Regions from separate parts of the Oceanobacillus iheyensis HTE831 genome, predicted to be linked through region 1. Evidence: riboswitches for the same ligand, from Rfam matches in the RefSeq annotation. Region 1 holds a riboswitch; each other region holds the start of a gene.
The links. Region 1 has a riboswitch for S-adenosylmethionine ahead of OB_RS14195 (carboxymuconolactone decarboxylase family protein). Riboswitches for the same ligand answer to the same signal wherever they lie in the genome.
Positions count from the first base shown of each region.

Region 2: another riboswitch for S-adenosylmethionine. It lies ahead of OB_RS13515 (ISL3 family transposase); the one in region 1 lies ahead of OB_RS14195 (carboxymuconolactone decarboxylase family protein).
Region 3: another riboswitch for S-adenosylmethionine. It lies ahead of OB_RS16125 (methionine ABC transporter ATP-binding protein); the one in region 1 lies ahead of OB_RS14195 (carboxymuconolactone decarboxylase family protein).
Region 4: another riboswitch for S-adenosylmethionine. It lies ahead of OB_RS06695 (Fur-regulated basic protein FbpA); the one in region 1 lies ahead of OB_RS14195 (carboxymuconolactone decarboxylase family protein).

Region 1 is NC_004193.1:2,854,090-2,858,996, reverse strand. It holds gene OB_RS14210 (catalase) at 1-55, shown strand, start outside; gene OB_RS14205 (hypothetical protein) at 168-1,388, opposite strand; gene OB_RS14200 (hypothetical protein) at 1,587-1,799, opposite strand; SAM riboswitch class I at 2,132-2,240, shown strand; gene OB_RS14195 (carboxymuconolactone decarboxylase family protein) at 2,439-3,107, shown strand; gene OB_RS14190 (LLM class flavin-dependent oxidoreductase) at 3,170-4,540, shown strand; gene OB_RS14185 (sodium:solute symporter family protein) at 4,737-4,907, shown strand, end outside.
Region 2 is NC_004193.1:2,705,379-2,710,285, forward strand. It holds gene OB_RS13505 (YitT family protein) at 1-275, shown strand, start outside; gene OB_RS13510 (O-acetylhomoserine aminocarboxypropyltransferase/cysteine synthase family protein) at 407-1,702, opposite strand; gene OB_RS13515 (ISL3 family transposase) at 1,778-2,992, opposite strand; SAM riboswitch class I at 3,161-3,267, opposite strand; gene OB_RS13520 (hypothetical protein) at 3,452-3,760, opposite strand; gene OB_RS13525 (dipeptidase) at 3,820-4,773, opposite strand; gene mbcS (acyl-CoA synthetase MbcS) at 4,904-4,907, opposite strand, start outside.
Region 3 is NC_004193.1:3,292,153-3,297,059, forward strand. It holds gene OB_RS16110 (YpjP family protein) at 1-211, opposite strand, end outside; gene OB_RS16115 (S66 family peptidase) at 667-1,701, shown strand; gene OB_RS16120 (YxcD family protein) at 1,892-2,191, shown strand; SAM riboswitch class I at 2,320-2,436, shown strand; gene OB_RS16125 (methionine ABC transporter ATP-binding protein) at 2,531-3,556, shown strand; gene OB_RS16130 (methionine ABC transporter permease) at 3,546-4,208, shown strand; gene OB_RS16135 (MetQ/NlpA family ABC transporter substrate-binding protein) at 4,237-4,907, shown strand, end outside.
Region 4 is NC_004193.1:1,316,782-1,321,688, forward strand. It holds gene OB_RS06680 (CynX/NimT family MFS transporter) at 1-972, opposite strand, end outside; gene OB_RS06685 (hypothetical protein) at 1,136-1,432, opposite strand; gene OB_RS06690 (HAD-IIIA family hydrolase) at 1,622-2,158, shown strand; SAM riboswitch class I at 2,260-2,360, shown strand; gene OB_RS06695 (Fur-regulated basic protein FbpA) at 2,434-2,634, shown strand; gene OB_RS06700 (DUF3221 domain-containing protein) at 2,738-3,088, opposite strand; gene OB_RS06705 (ZinT family metal-binding protein) at 3,450-4,454, shown strand; gene OB_RS06710 (DUF998 domain-containing protein) at 4,635-4,907, shown strand, end outside.

The DNA.
Region 1 (4,907 bases):
TAGAGATTTAGCGAACAGATTGAATAAAACTGTAATACTGAAGCGAAAAAAATAGATTAAAATGAAAAACCGGTTGCTTCTCTAAAGGAAAAAGCATCCGGTATATTTTCTTTACGTATAAAATCCTTCATTGGAAGTAACGAAAGGTAGTACATTCTTTGTATTTATCAGTCACTCGATACATTTTTTTGGTCTTCCTCTGCTTTTTCTTGTTCTCGTTGTTCTTTAACCTGTTTATGTCTCTGCCGTTGGCGATAACCATACGTTGAAGATAGAACTACATCTTCATCTTCCAAAGCAGAACCAAGGGCACCAATAATCGTTGCTATACTTGTAGCTAACCAAGCAATGTATAGATAACTAGTAAAGTTAACTTCTTCATTTATTTGAGCTTCAAGTAATTCTATTGGGATAAATATATTAACAGCAAAAGTAAATAGAATATATAAAATGAGATAATAAAGACATACAGTTGCTAGCAAGGTTAAGACGGTGGTAGCATTATATAGTTTTCGTACGTAGTCATCTTTACCATCTTGAGGCCGTTCCCATAGTTTGTGGGCTAATATAATCCAACCTACCATAGAAGTGATAGCAATAAACATTAATATAAGCATGCGTGGCAATGAATAAAAATCACTTAACTGCCATAGTGTCGGAAAAACAAGAGCATATGCACCAGTAGTAAATGCAATCATAATTACTTTCATAAACGTAGGGAAAAGTGACCAAGGTCGATTTGCTCGAACCATTCCAGTAATGATTCGTATAGCAATACTCCATTTACGAGGAACAGTAAAACGAACATCGACATCGCATTCACCTTGATTCTCATGTTTATCAGGTGTTTCTCGTTCAATAGGGGAAATTCGTTCTAATAAACGCTTTCCAATTAAACGTGTGGAACTCTTGTTTTTCAATTCTTTATGCTCTTCATTCATAGACTGAAGGTGGAGTTCGGCCTTTTCTCTGTCCACATCAGAGCTGCCATAATACATTTCATTGACTAATTGTAATATAGATTCTCGCAACCTTTTAATCATCATTGTGGAACCTAGACTTGGCATACTGACCAACGCTATATTTTCCTCTTGATTTGCTTCTGCAATAATTAGCCGCTTATCTTTGAATAAAGGTAAATCCGTAAGACAAACGCCAAAGTCCCAATGATTATTGTTCTTTGTAGCCTTAGTGGCATTTAGAATATCATTTGATTCACCGGTTCCTGTAAGTGGGTCTTCTATATATTGAACCTCCCATTCACAATCATCGTCTACATAGAATTCTAGTAGATTTGGGAGTTCTTCTTTTAATTTTGCTGCAATATGGTTTGGATAGCCAGGAGCTGAAATTAATCCAATACTTCTACTAGTTGAACATGTTGTCATTTCTTCACCCTTTTCATCTTGCTGATTCTAGTATGTTCTTCTATTTAGCCGAAAAGTATAGGATCTAAACTACAATTTGTGAGGAAACTATTCAGGTAGTGACAGGAGGCTTTCTATGGTTTGAAAAAATCTTCATGGGGACTAAGCAAAAAGTGTATGTAAATGAACCTTCTTTGAAAAAAGCAAAAAACCTCACATTTAAGTGAGGTCCTCTTTATCTATAATTATATCGAATCTATTTGAAAGGAAATTTTCTTTCAATAACTCCTCTTTGTATGCTTCTGCTTCTTCGTAGGATGTGAATTGTAACGTACTCTCATTTTTGGAGATAACGGATTCTACATTTCCTCCAACAAGTTTTATTACATAGATAGGTTCACCTTTCCTTTCTTGCCAAATATATGTTCTCATAAATCTACCATAATGTAAACCATTCCGCTCCATTTTTCAGAACGAATGTTTGTATTTTAGAAAAATAATAACTTTAAGAATGGGAAAACGACTATTCAAGCCAAGTAATGTTAATGAATACCGTCGTGTGCATCTGGTTGAGGGAGTATGTAATTCACCCTTTACGACTGTTAATGACTAAAATTGTGAGTCCTTATAAACATAAAATTCGGATGTATAGTCCAATAGATTCAATTTTTCATTACATTGAATTATTAAAAAATTAACTATTGACAGTTAATTGAGGGTTCGTTATGCTAATATACAAATCTTATACAACTTCATATTATTTTTCCTTATCAAGAGTCGGGGGAGGAATCTGGTCCATTGATCCCGCAGCAACCAGTTACAATGAAGTAACATGGTGCTCATTCCAGCAAGCGTAGGCTTGATAGATGAGAAAAGTGTTTATACCTTTTAAATAAAACTCTTTCTCATCGGAAGAGTTTTTTCTTTGTTGTCAGTGAGGGTTTGGAAAAATAAGTGGAACAGTTTGACTTCAAATATGAGTAAACCAATCAGGTAACTAAAGTAGGGGGATCGAAACTGTCAAGTGATCGTAGTTTATAAAAATCTAAAATGAAGAGGAGAGCGTGTATTATGCCAACTATAAAAACAGAGAGTCTTTATAAAAAATCGTATTTCAGTCGTATTCAAGAGTTAAAGGAATTTGCACCAGAAGTATTTCATTCGTTCTTTGCTTTTAATAACAAAGCACTTGAAGAAGGGAAGCTTTCGGTGAAGCAAAAAGAATTAATTGCAGTGGCGGTTGCCCATATTACAGGTTGTCCATATTGTATTGAACTCCATGTTGGAAATGTGAAAAAGCAAGGCGCGGATAAAGAGGAAGTAACTGAAGCGATATTTGTTGCTACTGCATTAAAAGCAGGTTCCTCATTAGCGCATGGAGTAAATGGATTAAATGCATATGACGAAAATGGTGATGATGAGTTGTATAAAGCTTCTTACTTTAAACGACTACAGGAACTAAGTGAAACAAGCGAAGATGCTTTTAAAGCTTTCTTGACATTTGATGGAGCAACTTTGGAAGAAGGTAAACTTACAGTAAAAGAAAAAGAGCTGATAGCTGTAGCCTCTGCACATACAACAGGATGTGCGTATTGCATTGATTTGCATACGAAAAATGCCAAAAAAGCTGGTGCGAGTAAAGATGAGCTATCCGAGGCAATTTTTGTAGCAGTTGCTCTTAAAGCAGGTTCTGCTTTAGCACATAGTGTCAATGCGTTAAATGCTTACGATGATGAATAGTTTTGTAGACTTAACCTCAATTTTAGTGTAATTATCTTATTCATATACAAGGAGCTGAGTGTATGCCAAAGCAAATTCATTTTAATGGATTCGTACAAAATTCACCATCCCCTCATTCAACGGGACTATGGAAACATGAAAAAGATCGCGGAATAAATCATAATCGTTTAAATTACTGGACGGAAATTGCACAAATACTTGAACGCGGGAAATTTGACGCGTTATTTATTGCCGATGTGTTAGGTACGTACAGTGTATATGGGAAAAATCATGATGCAGCGACAAGAGGTGCCGTACAACTACCTGCACACGATCCTTTACTTCCGATTACAGCGATGGCTGCAGTTACCGAGCATCTCGGTTTTGCACCAACCATATCTACCACTTATGCTCAACCGTATGTATTGTCACGTCAGCTCTCCACTTTAGATCATTTAACCGGAGGCAGAGTTGGGTGGAATGTCGTAACTTCCTATTTGGAAAGTGAAGCAGTCAATATGGGTTTAACGGAAAGGTTGCCGAAAGAATTACGTTATAATCGAGCAGATGAATTTTTGGATGTGGTCTACAAGCTTTGGGAACACAGCTGGGAAGAGGATTCGGTGACCTATGACCGTTCCAATGACTCTTTTGCTGACCCAGAGAAAGTTCATTTAATTAATCATAGCGGTGAGTTTTTTAATTTGCCTGGACCACACTTAGTTGAGCCTTCACCACAACGAACGCCAGTATTATTCCAAGCTGGAGCATCTCCAAAGGGAAGAGATTTTGCGGCAAAACATGCAGAGGCCGTTTTCACAAAGCAGACATCAATTGAATCGTTGAAGAATTATTCTGCCGACATTCGAAAGCGTGCTCAAGCAAATGGAAGAAATGCAGATGACGTCAAAATATTCCCGATGATGTTACCGATTGTTGGCTCAACAGAAGCAGAGGCGATTGCGAAGTATGAAGACTTCGTGAATCATATCAGTTATGAAGGCACAGCTTCTTTACTATCAGGACATACAGGAATTGATTTTTCAGAGTATGATCCAGATCAATATATTGAAGATATTGAAACAGAAGCAGTGCAAGGAAATCTAGATTTATATACGAAAGACCCGCATCGAAAATGGACGTTACGTGAAGCAATAAAAAATCATGGTCTTGGAAATGGTTGCCCGAAGTTTGTCGGTACTCCAGAACAGATTGCTGATCAAATACAAAAGTGGGCTGTTGAAGCTGATATAGACGGTTTTAATGTCGCATTAGCAACTTCTCCTGATACCTTCGGAGATTTTGTTGATCACGTAGTACCTATATTACAAGAACGGGGAATCTATCGAACGGAGTATGAAGGAACTACGTTACGTGAAAATTTATTCGGTAAAGGGAAAAAACGATTGGCAGAAAATCATATAGCGAAGCAACTAGGAATTGTTCACACGTAATATTTTAAGGAATGTCCTTGAACGGAAACAGATGATAGATTTCCGTTGACGCGGAAGCCTATCATCTAGAATTGTTCGAAAAAAGGAGTGGAAAAGCAGATGATCACATTTTATTTTATTGGAGTTGTCGTTTTCTGGATAATTGGTTTGATTGTCTGGAATAAAATATACCCAAAAGGAACGGAGGAGAATACGAATGTTGACTGATAATCAAGCGACGCTTGCGTGGATCATCGGAGCGTGTCTCTTCGTCTACTTTTTGCTCATTGTTTGGCTAGGGAAGCGGGGAGCAAAATATAGCCGTTCGATGAAGGGCTTTTCCATTGCTAAAGGAAAGGTGAGTCCTTGGCTAATTGGTATCAGCTTT
Region 2 (4,907 bases), 150 kb from region 1:
CTAAATTAATTATGATTATCACTGAAGATGAAGAAGCCATTCAAAATCTAATCCAAAAAGGAATCGATCGTGGACTTACTAAAATTCGTTCCGTGGGTGGATACACTAAGCTTGATAAAACCATGATCCTTTGTGTGGCAGAACAACCAGAAGCAGTCAAATTAAAAAAGCTCTTACAGACAGAGTCTCCAGATTCATTTGTCATATTTATAAATGCATCGGAGATCCTCGGAAAAGGATTTTCACTCGACCGTTATTCTGGACAAAAGTTATAGGAGCATAACATAGTAACAGAACTACAATCTACGTAAAAGATGTAGTTCTGTTTTTTATTATTTCATTCTTAGCGCTTTTGACTCTGACTTCTGCATTTCTAACTAATTTTGTATTACCTATCCTATAACAACTAGCCTCTACTTTTTTTAAGAGCTTGATGAATATCGTATTTTATATCCTCGACATCTTCTAATCCAACTGAAATTCGAATCTGATCCGGTGTTACACCTGTTCTTTTTTGTTCCTCTGGGCTTAACCTTGCATGTGTTGTACTTGCTGGATGAATGACAAGCGTCTTTGAATCGCCTATATTCGCAACATGTGATAAAAGCTTTAACGATTGAATAAACGATTTTGCCGCTTCATGTCCTCCTTCTATACCAAATGTTAAGATCGCTCCAGTTCCTTTAGGTAAATAGGTTTTTGCAAGTTCATACTGATGATTCTCTGATAATCCAGGGTAGTTCACCCATGTAACCTGTTCGTGTTCTGCTAAATACGCTGCAATTTGTTTTGTATTTAATACATGTTGCTTCATACGTAGTGGTAGTGATTCTAGTCCTTGAATGAATAGCCAACCATTAAATGGTGATAATGCTGTCCCAATATCATGTCCTAATTCAAATCGTGCTTTTGAAATAAAAGCATTGTCATTTTTTAGTTCGACATAAGATTGATTGTTTAAGGAACTTTTAGGTGTTGTAAATTCAGGGAAATTCCCATTATCCCAGTTAAATTTTCCAGAATCAACGATAATACCGCCAATGGATGTTCCATGCCCTCCAATAAACTTAGTGGTCGAATGAATCACAATATCGGCACCAAATGAAATTGGTTTCTGTAAGTATGGAGTTGTGAAGGTAGAATCAACGACTAAAGGAATTCCATGTTCATGTGCGATAGAACTTAATGCTTTAATATCAGCTATTTGTAACCCAGGATTTCCAATTGTTTCTGTAAAGACTGCCTTGGTATTCTCGTTAATGGAAGCGGATATTTCTGAGAAGTTTGTACCTTCAACAAATCGAACTGTTACACCAAAGCGTTTAAATGTCTCCGAAAATAGATTATAAGTACCACCATATAACTCATTTGTAGCCACAATTTCATCGCCTACTTTCGCAAGCGTTAATAAAGCAATTGTAATAGCGGATTGTCCAGAAGAAACTGCAAATGCATCAATACCACCCTCTAATTCAGCTATACGCTTTTCAAGAACACGGTTTGTTGGATTTGCATTACGTGAATAAATGTAGCCAGCTTCTTGCATTTGAAAAAGAGACGCAGCTTGTTCCGGACTTTCAAAACCATAGGATGTCGTTTGATAAATAGGTACTGCCCTAGCATTTGTTTCTCCATCAAACTCCTGTCCTCCATGTTGCGCAATCGTATTAAAATTTAATGTTCCGTCAAAATTATTCGTCAATCTTTTTTCTCCCCCTTCATTCTATGGGTTCTAAGTCAAATGTTGGGGTGAGCAATTAGCTCACTCCTATTTATATTAAACCACTTTCTTTTTATATTGATGATGTAATAGTATTCTTGCTCGAAAGCGATCGAATCGCCTAAATCCAAATGCATTTCGTTTTATAACCTTTGTTTGATTGTTGATTCCTTCGATATAACCATTATGTAAATCAAAGGCAAAACTATTCATAATTTCTTTTTGCCAATTATGAAAGGTTTCTTTTGCTTTTAGGAATTCCGGCAGCCCTGCATTTTGCACAAGTTCATAAAACTGATAGAGATACTTTTTAGTATTTTTTAAAGCATTAGGGCCGTTGGCCTTGGCTAGTTGAAACCAGACATTATACGCTTCTTTTAACTCATGGGCGCGTTTTAAATCTGGTGACATGTGTAAATAGCGATCTAAATACCATTGTTGCTTTTTCGTTAACTTCGATTGCTTTTTATAAAACACATGTCGCATACGTTTACACTTCTTCCGATCATAATCATGAAACTCTCTCTGTACACGAATTCTCACTCTTTCTAAAGCCCAATATATATATCGTGTAAAATGAAAACGATCGGCGATAACAATGGGGTGCCCTAATGCCTTATCAACAGCTGCTTTAAAGGATGGACTCATGTCCATGACTACAAATTCTACCTTCTCACCATGCATCCTTAGATAATCCACTAATGTATCTTTTTTACGATCTTTTAAAATCTCTAAAGGTTTTCTATTAATCGGATCTGCTATAACCGTTTGATACTTCTCGTTCCCTGCATCCCCTTTATACTCATCAATCGCTATCACTTTAGGCAATGCTTGTGTTTCCTTCATCTTCGATGCAGTAATCTCATCAAATCGACGCATAATGGTAGTTGGCGATGTATGAAAACGTGTCGCCACGTCTCGAAAGCTTTTTCCATGAACAAGCTCTAATGACAATACTTGATTAAACTCAATGGATTGTCTTTTATAACGTTTGACTAAAGGGTTTCTTTCAAAAAATCGCTTTCCGCAGAAAACGCATTTATATCTTCTCTTTCGGTAAAAAATAATCGTTTGCCTTCCGAATATGCTAGGATGACGGACTTTCTGCGTACGATAATCATGTACCTTGTTTGTCCACTCTCCACACTGTGGACAACGATGAGAGGTTCTCTCTAACTCCCACCTAATGTAATAAATACCTTCTCGTACTTCTGTATCTAATATATTTCCTTCTTCCAACCCAGGTAATGTTATGTTAGAATTCAATTGCACGCATCTCCTTTTTGTTTGGTTTAGTGGTTTAAACAATGATAACAAAAATAGGAGATTGCGTGTTTTTTATTTTTCTTTTACCCCAACAAATATTATAGAGCCATTCTATGTAACAAAAAACTCTATTCCGTAATAAGAATAGAGTTTTAAAGCTAATAAATTATTCTACTCTTATCTTTCAAGCAATTTGCTTGATGGAATTGGCACAGTATTCTAATAAGAACCTGTTGCCGAGGTTTCGTTGGGCCATTTCCCTCCGCCTCTCATGATAAGAAAAACGTATATAAAGTTGTTGGTAGAATAATAATTCAATATGTAAGAAATGTCAATAAATTTTCTTTGATTTCAGATAAATAAATTAAATCACTTCAAACTTAAATATCCTGCTGCTTACAAATTTTGATAAAAAAAAGAGAGAAAATATTTAATTAATAATTCCTCTCTTTTTTATTCTTTTATTTACGAGTGATCTTCACTATGTTCAACCTTTTCTAAAATTGTTTCTACTTTTGTATGTCCATGTATCTCACAATAGTAAACAATCGTTCGAATATGATGATAAATTTTACAAGGTCTTGTTTCTTTAATAAAATTTCGACGGTATTCAATATCATGTGTGTCTACATGAATCTTTTCCACATGATTTTCGATTTCTTTCCATTGATGTATCGTATTTTTAGGGGTATCCCCTTCTAACGGCTCAGCAAAAGTCTCTATATGGTTAAAACTAAATATTAATACAAGTGTTAAAATAAGCAACCGTATCATGTATAGCACCTGCCATTCTATTCTTATCTAATGGCTAGTATTGGAAAAAACATAATTTCTTATACATGAGGTAAATGATTCTTAAAGTTTTGATATATAAACCCTCTTACTAATTCTTCAGAATAATGCTTTTGTAATTCTTCTCGCAAGAATTCATACTTAGAAGCATCCTCGATTCCTTCAATGAAATAAGAAATACCATCAAAATCCGAACCAAATCCAATGTGTTTCTCTCCACCGAGTGCACATATATGATCGATATGATGGAAAAGATCAGATACTCTAGCGGACTCTGCATCTTTTACAAGAAATGGAGGATATAGTGCAAGCTGTATTTGTCCGTTGTGATTAATCAACGCCTCAATCTGATCATCATATAAATTTCTTGGATGATCGCAAATCGTGCGAACATTCGAATGGGAAGCAAAAGGATATTTTGCACTTTTCATTACATCCCAAAAACCTTCTACAGTTAAATGAGATACATCCGTAAAGACCATATGGTTATTATTCATTTCAACAACCGACTTACCTAATTTTGTTAATCCACCACCTCGTAGTTCCTCTGCCCCGTCGGCACATAGGTTAGCGTGATTCCACGTTAACCCAATAGAAAGAACACCTAGCCGATACAAATGTCTCAATTTCACCAAGTCATTACCTATTGCTTCTGCTCCCTCTAATGTAAGGACTGCACCAATTTGATTCTCTTCAAGATCATTTAATTCATCCCATTGTTTAATATGTTTTATTTGTGGGAATTTCCCGATAATCTCTGAGTAAAACAAATCTATTTGCTCTAAAGCATGCTGCCATTGCTCATTTGTTGGTACATCTGGATGTATGAAAATAGCAAAGAACTGTACTTGCACACCACCTTGCTGTAACCTTTCTAAGTTTGTATTTAACTCAAGATCATTTTCAAAATTCAACAGTTTTTTTGGTTGTTGAATGCCCCTTTTTGCCATCTGTAATTTAAGAAGTGCATCACAATGTGTGTCGATAAATCTCATTCTTTACACGCTCCTTTACATATACTATACATCATAATACACCTATATTAATGACATGATATTTTATAAATGTATTCAAGTAAAAAACCCGAATTTATTTTCATAAATTCAGGTGTGGTTTCAATGTATATTAA
Region 3 (4,907 bases), 440 kb from region 1:
TTAATGCTGTGTCTAGATCCTCTTCGGTTGTAGCAATATCATCTTGTATTTCTATCGTCCTGGCTACTGTTTCCTGATCTGCGTTTGAAGAGGATGATACACTACCATTTTCCTTTTGAGCATCTACTTCCAGCAAGGTTGTCGGAGAGTACATACCTAATGTTAATATTGTAATAAGAACTACTGCTATCTTTCTCCACCATATCTTCATCTGCTCACCCACACTATCCCATGTCTTTATTAATATTTTATCACTTTATGTATCGTTGTCCATCCTACTTTCTTACTTTTTAAAAAATTCACCTTTATATAATGTATTTAATCCGTACTTCTCTAATAGATAGGCAAATTCAATTACATCCAAAAATTACCATTCATTTCATAACCGTCCATTCTCTCCATCAATCATCGTATCATTTAAATAGATTAATCCATCACGATTTAAACTTTTCGATCGCGCTCAAGCTGCGTTATTTTAAAAAAACAAGCTGATATTTCGAATGGTTAATTTAGTTTCTATAACAATCTAAAAAAATTTGTCGTCTTTCTTTGTAAAACAAATATGAATACGATATGTTAGTAGAAAGTGACAGAAAAACTCTATTTTAATGATATATTACGATAATACAAGCAGGCATCCCAAAAATAAGAAGGAGTTGTATCCATATGCTTATCAAACCACCAAAATTACAAGCAGGAGATAAAGTTGCAACCATTTCCCTTTCATGGGGCGGTGCTGGTGAAGAGCAGTTACAATGGCGCTATGATCAAGGGGTTAAGCGCTTAGAAGAAGTGTTCGGTTTACAGGTAGTCCCTACTCCTAATAGTTTAAAAGGAGAAGCATATCTGCATGAACACCCAGAAGCACGTGCAAAAGATCTAATGGAAGCTTTTGAAGATCCAGAAATAAAAGCTATTATCTCGAACATAGGTGGTGAAGATAGTATTCGTCTATTACCTTATATTGATTTCGATATCATTCAAAAAAACCCTAAAATATTCTTAGGATATTCGGATACGACTATTTCTCATTTTTTCTGCTATAAAGCCGGGGTATCTTCCTTTTATGGACCTGCTGTCATGACGGATTTCGCTGAAAATGTTGAAATGGATCCATATACTATCAAGCATATTCACAACACTTTATTCTCGAACGAAATAATTGGAGATATCGAACCACCAGAGCAATGGACTAGTGACTACCTAGAGTGGGATGTTAAAAATAAAGACACGAAAAGAACAACTTATCCAAATAAAACGTATGAAATTTTACAAGGAGAGGGTATTGTTCAAGGACGCTTAATTGGAGGATGTATTGACTCCATGGAAAGTATTAAAGGCACGAGTCTTTGGCCGGAAATCAATCATTGGAAAAATTCGATATTATTCTTCGAAACTTCTGAAGAAGAACCAAAGCCAGACCTTCTCGCTCGATGGTTACAAAATTATGCTACACAAGGCATACTTCAAAACGCGAATGGGATTATTTTTGCTAAACCGCATAGAGAAACCTATTACGAAGAGTATAAACAAGTGATTACAGCTGTATTAAAAGAAAATGGTCTATCGAAATTACCTGTTCTTTATAATGTAAGTTTCGGACATAGTGAACCAAAAGCAACACTCCCCTATGGTCGTATGGCAGGAATTAACTGTAACCAAGCTACTTTCTCTATCATGGAAAGTGCTGTACTAGAGTAGGTTAGTGGATTTTATTTACGAATTAGAAAATATTTCCTATTGCTAATAAATCATTTCACTTCATAAATTTGACATAATTATAGTAAAATAAAGTGACCGACTTCATAGAAAAGGGAGCTTAGGTGATGAAGAAGTTTGCAGAGGAATTATTACGACACAATCAACATCAAAATGAAGAGGAGCTTTGGAAGTGACGAAGCTAATCATTCCTGAAGAAGACATTATTCTTGCCGTATGTATATATATTGCTCGCCAACGTGAAATTGAGCCAGCTGAAGTAGAAGTTGAACTTTTTTATGATGATTATTCCGGTTTCTCTGCAGAAATAACCACTGTATTCGGCAAGCAAGAAATTGTAACAAAACATATTATTTCTGCTCTGCGTGAATGGATTAAAGAAAATTTACACGCTAATCCATATGCTGGACTTAAGCTTGATTTGAACCGGACAAATGGTATTTATGCAAGACTTCGTAGTGAAGATGAATAGAGCAATTTTCTTCATTAATTACACTCGGACTATTTATCAGAATTATTTTATTTTTAAAACCATATTGACTTAATTTATTTTATCCTCTAGAATTACTTTCAATATAACAACTAAATATTTTACGTTTTTTCTTATCTAGAGAGATTGAGGGATCAGGCCCTATGACATCTCGGCAGCGGATTCTTTATATTAAAGAATACTGTGCCAATTCCTGCAAATGCAAACGAGCATTTGAAAGATGAGAAACGATGGCTTCTACATATATACATATGGTACGAATCCCTCTTTTCTTGTCTTTCAAGAAAAGAGGGATTTTTTATTTCGCTTGGGGGTTGAGACATGATTGAATTTCAGAATGTAACAAAGACATTCACACTAGGAAAAAGAAAAGTAGAAGCTGTTAAAGAAGTATCTCTAACGATCGAAAAAGGAGATATTTATGGAATTATTGGGTTCAGCGGTGCAGGAAAAAGTACCTTGCTTCGATTAGTAAATATGCTTGAGCGCCCTACCGAAGGATCGGTACATATCCAGGGAACAGATGTAGGGAAATTATCCGCCAAGCAATTACGGGAGCGCAGAAGAAATATAGGAATGATTTTTCAGAATTTCAATTTATTCCAATCACGAACAGTCGCAGGAAATATTGCATATCCTCTCAAACTTGCTGGTACATCAAAAAGCGTCGTAACCAAAAGAGTTAGTGAACTGCTACAATTTGTTGGATTATCCGATAAAGCAAAAGATTATCCAGACCAATTATCCGGCGGACAAAAACAGCGTGTCGGGATTGCAAGAGCATTGGCCACATCCCCTGATATATTAATTTGTGATGAAGCCACTTCTGCTCTAGATCCAAATACAACATCGGATATTTTAAAATTATTAAAAAAAGTAAATCGAGATTTGGGTATTACCATCCTTCTTATTACACATGAAATGGGAGTTATTCAGTCCATATGTGACAAAGTTGCTGTGATGGAAGATGGGAAAGTCATTGAGAATGGAAATGTATTTGATACTTTTACAAAACCTTCTCACGAAACAACAAAACGATTTATTCGTTCGGTACAACAAGAACTCCCATCTGAAAAGGTATTAAAAGAGTGGACAGAAGCTGGTGGGGGTAATCTTTATCGTGTTTTATTCAAAGGAGAAAGAGCCACTGACCCCATCTTATCAAGTACAACTCGTAAGCATAACATTGACTTTAATATTGTCTATGGATCCGTTCGTGAACTACAGGAAAAATTATTTGGAAATCTCATAGTCTCTTTTGGAGGAGATGAACAGCAAATTCAACACGTTATTCAAGAATTAGAATTGATTGTTGATATAGAGGAGGTGTATTCACATGGGGGTTGATTGGAGTACGTTCTGGCCACGAATTGTAGAGGCAACAGGAGAAACCTTACTCATGGTCGCAGCGACATTATTTTTTGGTTCTATTTTAGGTATTTGCATGGGACTATTGCTATTTGTGACCCGTGAAAACAACATACTAGAAAACAAGATTATCTTTAATCTACTGAACTTTATTATTAATATTATTCGTCCTATCCCATTTATCATTTTTCTAGTCGCGATCTCACAAGCTACTAGGCTCGTCATTGGTACGACAATAGGAACTGCTGCTGCCATCTTCCCGATGACTATTGTTGCTAGTTTTACCATTGCAAGGGTAGTAGAAAATAATCTCGTAGGCATTGATCCTGGAGTTATTGAAGCTGCTAAAGCAATGGGAGCCAGTCCAATGAAGATCATCTTTACGGTACTAATTCCAGAAGCGCTAGGACCATTAATTCTAGGACTTACATTTGTATCTATTTCGTTAATCGATTTCTCTGCAGTAGCTGGTACAGTTGGCGGCGGTGGTCTTGGACATATCGCAATGACATATGGTTATCAGCGATTCGACGGTAGCGTTATGCTCGTCACCGTAATCATACTTATTGTTATGGTTCAACTAGCTCAATGGCTCGGTAATACTATTTCCAAAAAGATTATGCGTCGTTAAATCACAACTATATTAGGAGGAATTTCACATGGAAAAATCATTTATTTTACTAGCATTATTAAGTTTTACATTATTTTTAGCAGCATGCGGAAGTGATAACGCCAAAGCTGGAGACGAAGAAGTGACTGTAAAAATTGGAGTGAATGGTGCCGATGGCGTTCAATGGCCCCTTCTAAAAGAAAAAGCAGCTGAAGAAGGAATTAACATTGAACTTATCGAGTTTGCCGATTATACATTACCAAACAACGCTTTAGCTCAAGGAGATATTGATATCAATGCCTTCCAACACATTGCTTTTTTAGGGCAATATGTAAAGGAAAGCGGTGAAGACATCGTTCCGATTGGATCTACTGTTCTTGCGCCAATTGGTTTATATTCCGAGAAAATTAGTGACGTTTCTGAATTAAAAGAGGGAGACAAAATTGCCATCCCAGACGACCCGTCAAACCAAGCTCGCTCCTTACGTGTACTAGAGAGTGCAGGCTTACTAACCTTAAGTGATAATTTTGGAATGTTCGGTGATCCTTCACAAATAGAAGAAAACCCGTTGAATCTAGAAATTATTCCAATGACAGCACAACAAACTGCCCACGTATTGCCAGATGTCGCAGCATCTGTGATCAACAATGGTGTGGCTGGCCAAGCAGGGTTTGAGCCAGGTGAAGACCCAATTTATATTGAAGACGCAAATGGTGAGGC
Region 4 (4,907 bases), 1.5 Mb from region 1:
ACTGAATGCTGTCCCAGCTCCAATTCCAGTTAAGATTAAGAATGCGATAAGAAGATTAGATGAAGTCAGAGTTATCCCGAGTAGACCACTAAAAAATAGGAGTCCAGCGGTACAACCGATCACTCTTTGATTATTCATTTTTGCTGCAAGAATAGGTGCGACAAAGGTTGTTGGTATAATTCCCATCTGTAAAATTGCTATTAACCAACCAGCATCACTTTCAGAAAATCCTTTTGCTAATAAAATGTCAGGCAACCATGTAAAAAGACTATAAGGAATAAATGATTGAAAACCCATAAAGAATGTGACAGCCCATGCTATTTTAGATTTGAATAATGCAGTAGGAGGCTGACTCTTCATCTCTACAAATACTTTTTTGCGAGAGGATCGTATTACTGGTAAGCGAAGAACTAATACAACTACCGCAATTATAGAAATAATGCTCCATAATTGCATTGCATTTCGCCAATCTAGGGAAGGTATCGTAGTTATTGGTACGGAAATCCCTGAAGCTAGCGCCGCAAATAAATTCATGGAAACAGAATAAATACCAGTCATGAGTCCAATACGATATGGGAAGCTTGATTTTATTAATCCTGGCATTAGTACATTTCCCACAGATATCGCTATTCCCAATAACAGTGTACCGAATAATAACATGGATATATCACCAATGGATCGAATGTATATACCGATGGATAGAACCACCATTGCCATTAATAACGTAATCTCCATTCCAAGTTTTCTAGATAAAGTAGGAACAAATGAAGAAAAAATTCCAAATGCTATAAGTGGTAATGTGTTAATTAAACCGATCATGGCATTTGTTACTTCTAATTCATTTCGAAATATTGGAATTAATGGACCAACGGAGGTGATAGGGGAACGTAGTGTAGAAGCTATAAAAAGAATTGCTAAAATTAATAGAAATGTATAATAACGCTGTTTTGTCGAATTTGAAATACGTTGCATGGTGTTTCTCCCTTATGATTAATCTTCGTTAGCTAATATATCAAAAGTTAATTATACATAAATTAAGCAAAAGGAGAAAGTTAATAATTATTGATTATTTATTCAGAGTTTTAAAGGATTTGAGTATATAAGTAACTAAAGGTTTGAAAATACGTATGAAGACTTATGGTAAGTATGGTGCAATGATTAACATAATAATAGAAATTGAAAATAGAAAAATACTAACTGGCTTTGATAATTTTACATTTTTATCACTTTTATAAAATCCAGAGAATTGTAATTTGTTCCGATATAATACAAAGATAGAAATAATTATACTAATACCAGCAATTATTCCTCCATAATGATTATCTAACTGGATGCCGATGGATGAATAAATAAACATAACCGCTTTACTGAAAATAAATCCTAACAGCCCAAAAATTATGATTATACGTATGATTTCCAAAGTGAATTTCATTAGGTACTCCTTAAACAATGTAAAATATTTTAATTAAACTTTGCCTCTATACCCAATAAGTCTACGTCTATGTAATAAAAGGTAAAGCTAGTAATGGTAATATTAAATCTGGAAAGCTTATATTAGGAATCGTAGCATTAATTCTAACGACTATCAATCGGTTATTTTATTTAAGATGAAGGAGACATGATGAAGATGGATATTCAAGCAGTGTTTTTAGATAGAGACGGAACCATTGGTGGAGATGATAAGGTACATTATCCCGGTGATTTTAAGCTTTATGCAAATTCAAAAATGGATATAGATTACCTCAAAAAATTTGTTCAAGTGTTTTCATTTACGAATCAACCAGGTATTTCATTTGGAGAGGTGAACAAAGAAGATTTCTATAATGAGTTAATGGGATTCGGTTTTGATGATGTATTTCTTTGTCCGCATCACTATAAAGAAGGATGTAATTGCCGAAAACCTCATCCAGGCATGTTAAAGGATGCTGCTTATAAATATCAGTTGAACTTAAACCACGGTGTTGTAATAGGCGATAGATGGAGTGATATGGTTGCAGCTTCAAAGACAAATTCAGTAAGGATATTAGTAAAAACAGGAGCAGGAATGTCAACGCTTCATGAACATTTTGAAAAGCTAAAAGGAATTGAAATTGATTTTGTAGCTGAGAATCTTACGGAAGCCGTAAACTGGATTAGAGGTAGATATCACCTTTCATAGAAAATTGAATGTAGACAAATTATTATACAAGTTGCAAGAATGCGCAATTAAATCATAGTAGACAAATCGGATTAATGTGGTTATAATGTATTATATGAAAATACTTATCAAGAGAGGTGGAGGGACTGGCCCGCTGAAACCTCAGCAACAGAACGCATCTGTCTGTGCTAAATCCTGCAAGCAATAGCTTGAAAGATAAGTTGAGGTTATCGTAATATCCAAGTTCTCTCTTCTTATCTTTATCATGTTTTTTAATAGAAGGGATGGATTTATATATGAGCATACGGAATGAAGATGAAACGGAACAAAGAAGAAATGATCTAATTGAGAAATTAATTGCATCTAATCATTTTAAAAAAGGGAACAAACATCTATATGAACTGACAACAGCAGAGTTGGAATACGAATACTTTAAATTACAATATGATGACCATCCTCATGGTGGAAAAGGATCCATTCATTGGAGAAATTTTTAACTATAATATAAACATAAATCTGGTCCTCGCAACTGCGAGGTCTTTTTTTATGGACAATATTATGGACAGCTTGTGGAGAGTTTAATGAAGCAACATATACATCTTATTTAGGATTATGAGAAATATCTATTGCTTCATAGATAGGCGGGTCCGATTCTTCTACATTGCCATCTACATCATATTTTACGATAACAGTTTCGTATAATTGAAACTGCTGCAATTTATTATAAGGCAAGTGAAAATAAATTCCATCATTATCAGAAGCTAGCATTATAAGCTCGGATTTTTCTATGTTTTTTATTTCATTAGGTTTAATATCAGGAATTATAAGTAATTTTGATTTTGTTATATCTGCTATAATCCCTTTTAATTCAGTAGTATTTGTCTGGTCTTCTAATGAACTACAGCCTAATAGAACAGTACACAATAAGAGTAGTAAAACGCTTTTGATCATTATTTTAGCACCCCTTAAGTTTAAGTAAACTAGTATTGCATTCTAGAAGTTTCTTCTAGAATACCACAGACAAAAGCAACTACTTAAAATTAATTTTATTTGGAATAAACTCCTGAATACATATCAACAACATCTTATACCCATCAATATCACTATATTCTTAAGAATATCTTACACGAAACAATTTATCAGAACTCTACTAATTTAGTAGAAGAGATTTTAATCTGAACTAAACCCATAGACCGTATACGATATTATTTATTCAAAAATTATCTTGACGGTTATATAACTGCTATGTATAATTTAAATCGTAACCATTACGAATCGTAATCATTACGATTACATAAAGGAGAGAATGTGTATGAAGAAAATATGGGGAAAGGGACTTAGCGTATTATTACTAAGTTTACTATTTATAACGGGCTGCCAATCAGCAGGCGACAATTCTTCTGAAGACGGTGCAAATGCTGAAGAAGAACATAATCATAGTCATGAGGTAGAGATTGGAGATGCACCAGAAAATATAAAAGTTGAAGGAGTATCTGATCATTATCATACGGGTGATTTAATTAAATTAACTGCAGAGCTAGAAGAAGATAGTGAATTTGATCATTGGCATTGGTACACAAGAAATTCATCTGATGATGAGTGGGAAGCAGTACCTGAATTAGATGATAATAAATTTTTTGGCGATGCGGAAACGAACGGCCAACAAATTATAGCAGTAATGTTTAATGATGATCACGAACCATATGCTCAATCAGAAGTTATAGAAGTGGTAATTGATGATCACGGACATGGACATAGTCATGCTCATGATGAAGAATCTCAACAAATTTATGATGGTTATTTTGAAGATGAACAAGTGGAAGATCGTACTTTAGGAGACTGGGAAGGCGATTGGCAATCTGTATACCCTTTACATCAAAACGGTACACTTGATGAAGTTTATGCACACAAAGCTGAAGAAAGTGATGACATGACAGCAGAAGAATACAAAGCGTATTATGAAACTGGTTATGTAACAGACGTTCATAGAATTGTGATTGATGGTAATGAAGTTACTTTCTTTGAAGAAGAGGAAGAAAAAACTGGTGAGTACCAATATGATGGTTATGAAATCCTCAATTATGAAGCAGGAAATCGTGGAGTAAGATTTATATTTAAGCTAGAGGAAGAGACGGAAGGCTTACCAACTTACATTCAATTTAGTGATCATTCGATATTCCCAACAGACTCTGGACATTACCATCTTTATTGGGGAGATGACAGACAAGCCTTGTTAGAAGAAGTGGAACACTGGCCAACATACTATCCATCTGAAATGAGTGAAGAAGATATCGTTCATGAGATGATTGCGCACTAATATGTTTATAAGTAGAGAATCCGATATTTATTGGGTTCTCTTTTTTTATATGAAAATATTAAAAGGAATAAAGGATATAAATATAGAAATAATACTATAGAAATATTCCTAGATAGGGAAACTTTAAGTTTGGATATTACAGCACTGTTAAGCGGGATTAATATAGAAGGAGTAATTGAAATGAAAATTTCTAAAAAAGTTGGTATTACAAGTTGGATTCTCACTTGTATGTATTTTGTACTTGAACCTTTTTTTGTGATGTCTTCTATCGCTCCGTATAATGTGATGGATCATGCAATGAGTGATTTGGGAGTCACGAGTTGTGGTGAATATACTTATTCTCTAGCAGCGTATGATATTTGTTCTCCTCATCATTTTTGGATGAATGTATTATTTATTGTTAATGGAATTACATTTTCAATAGGAATAGTATATCTTTCTCAACAACTAGAA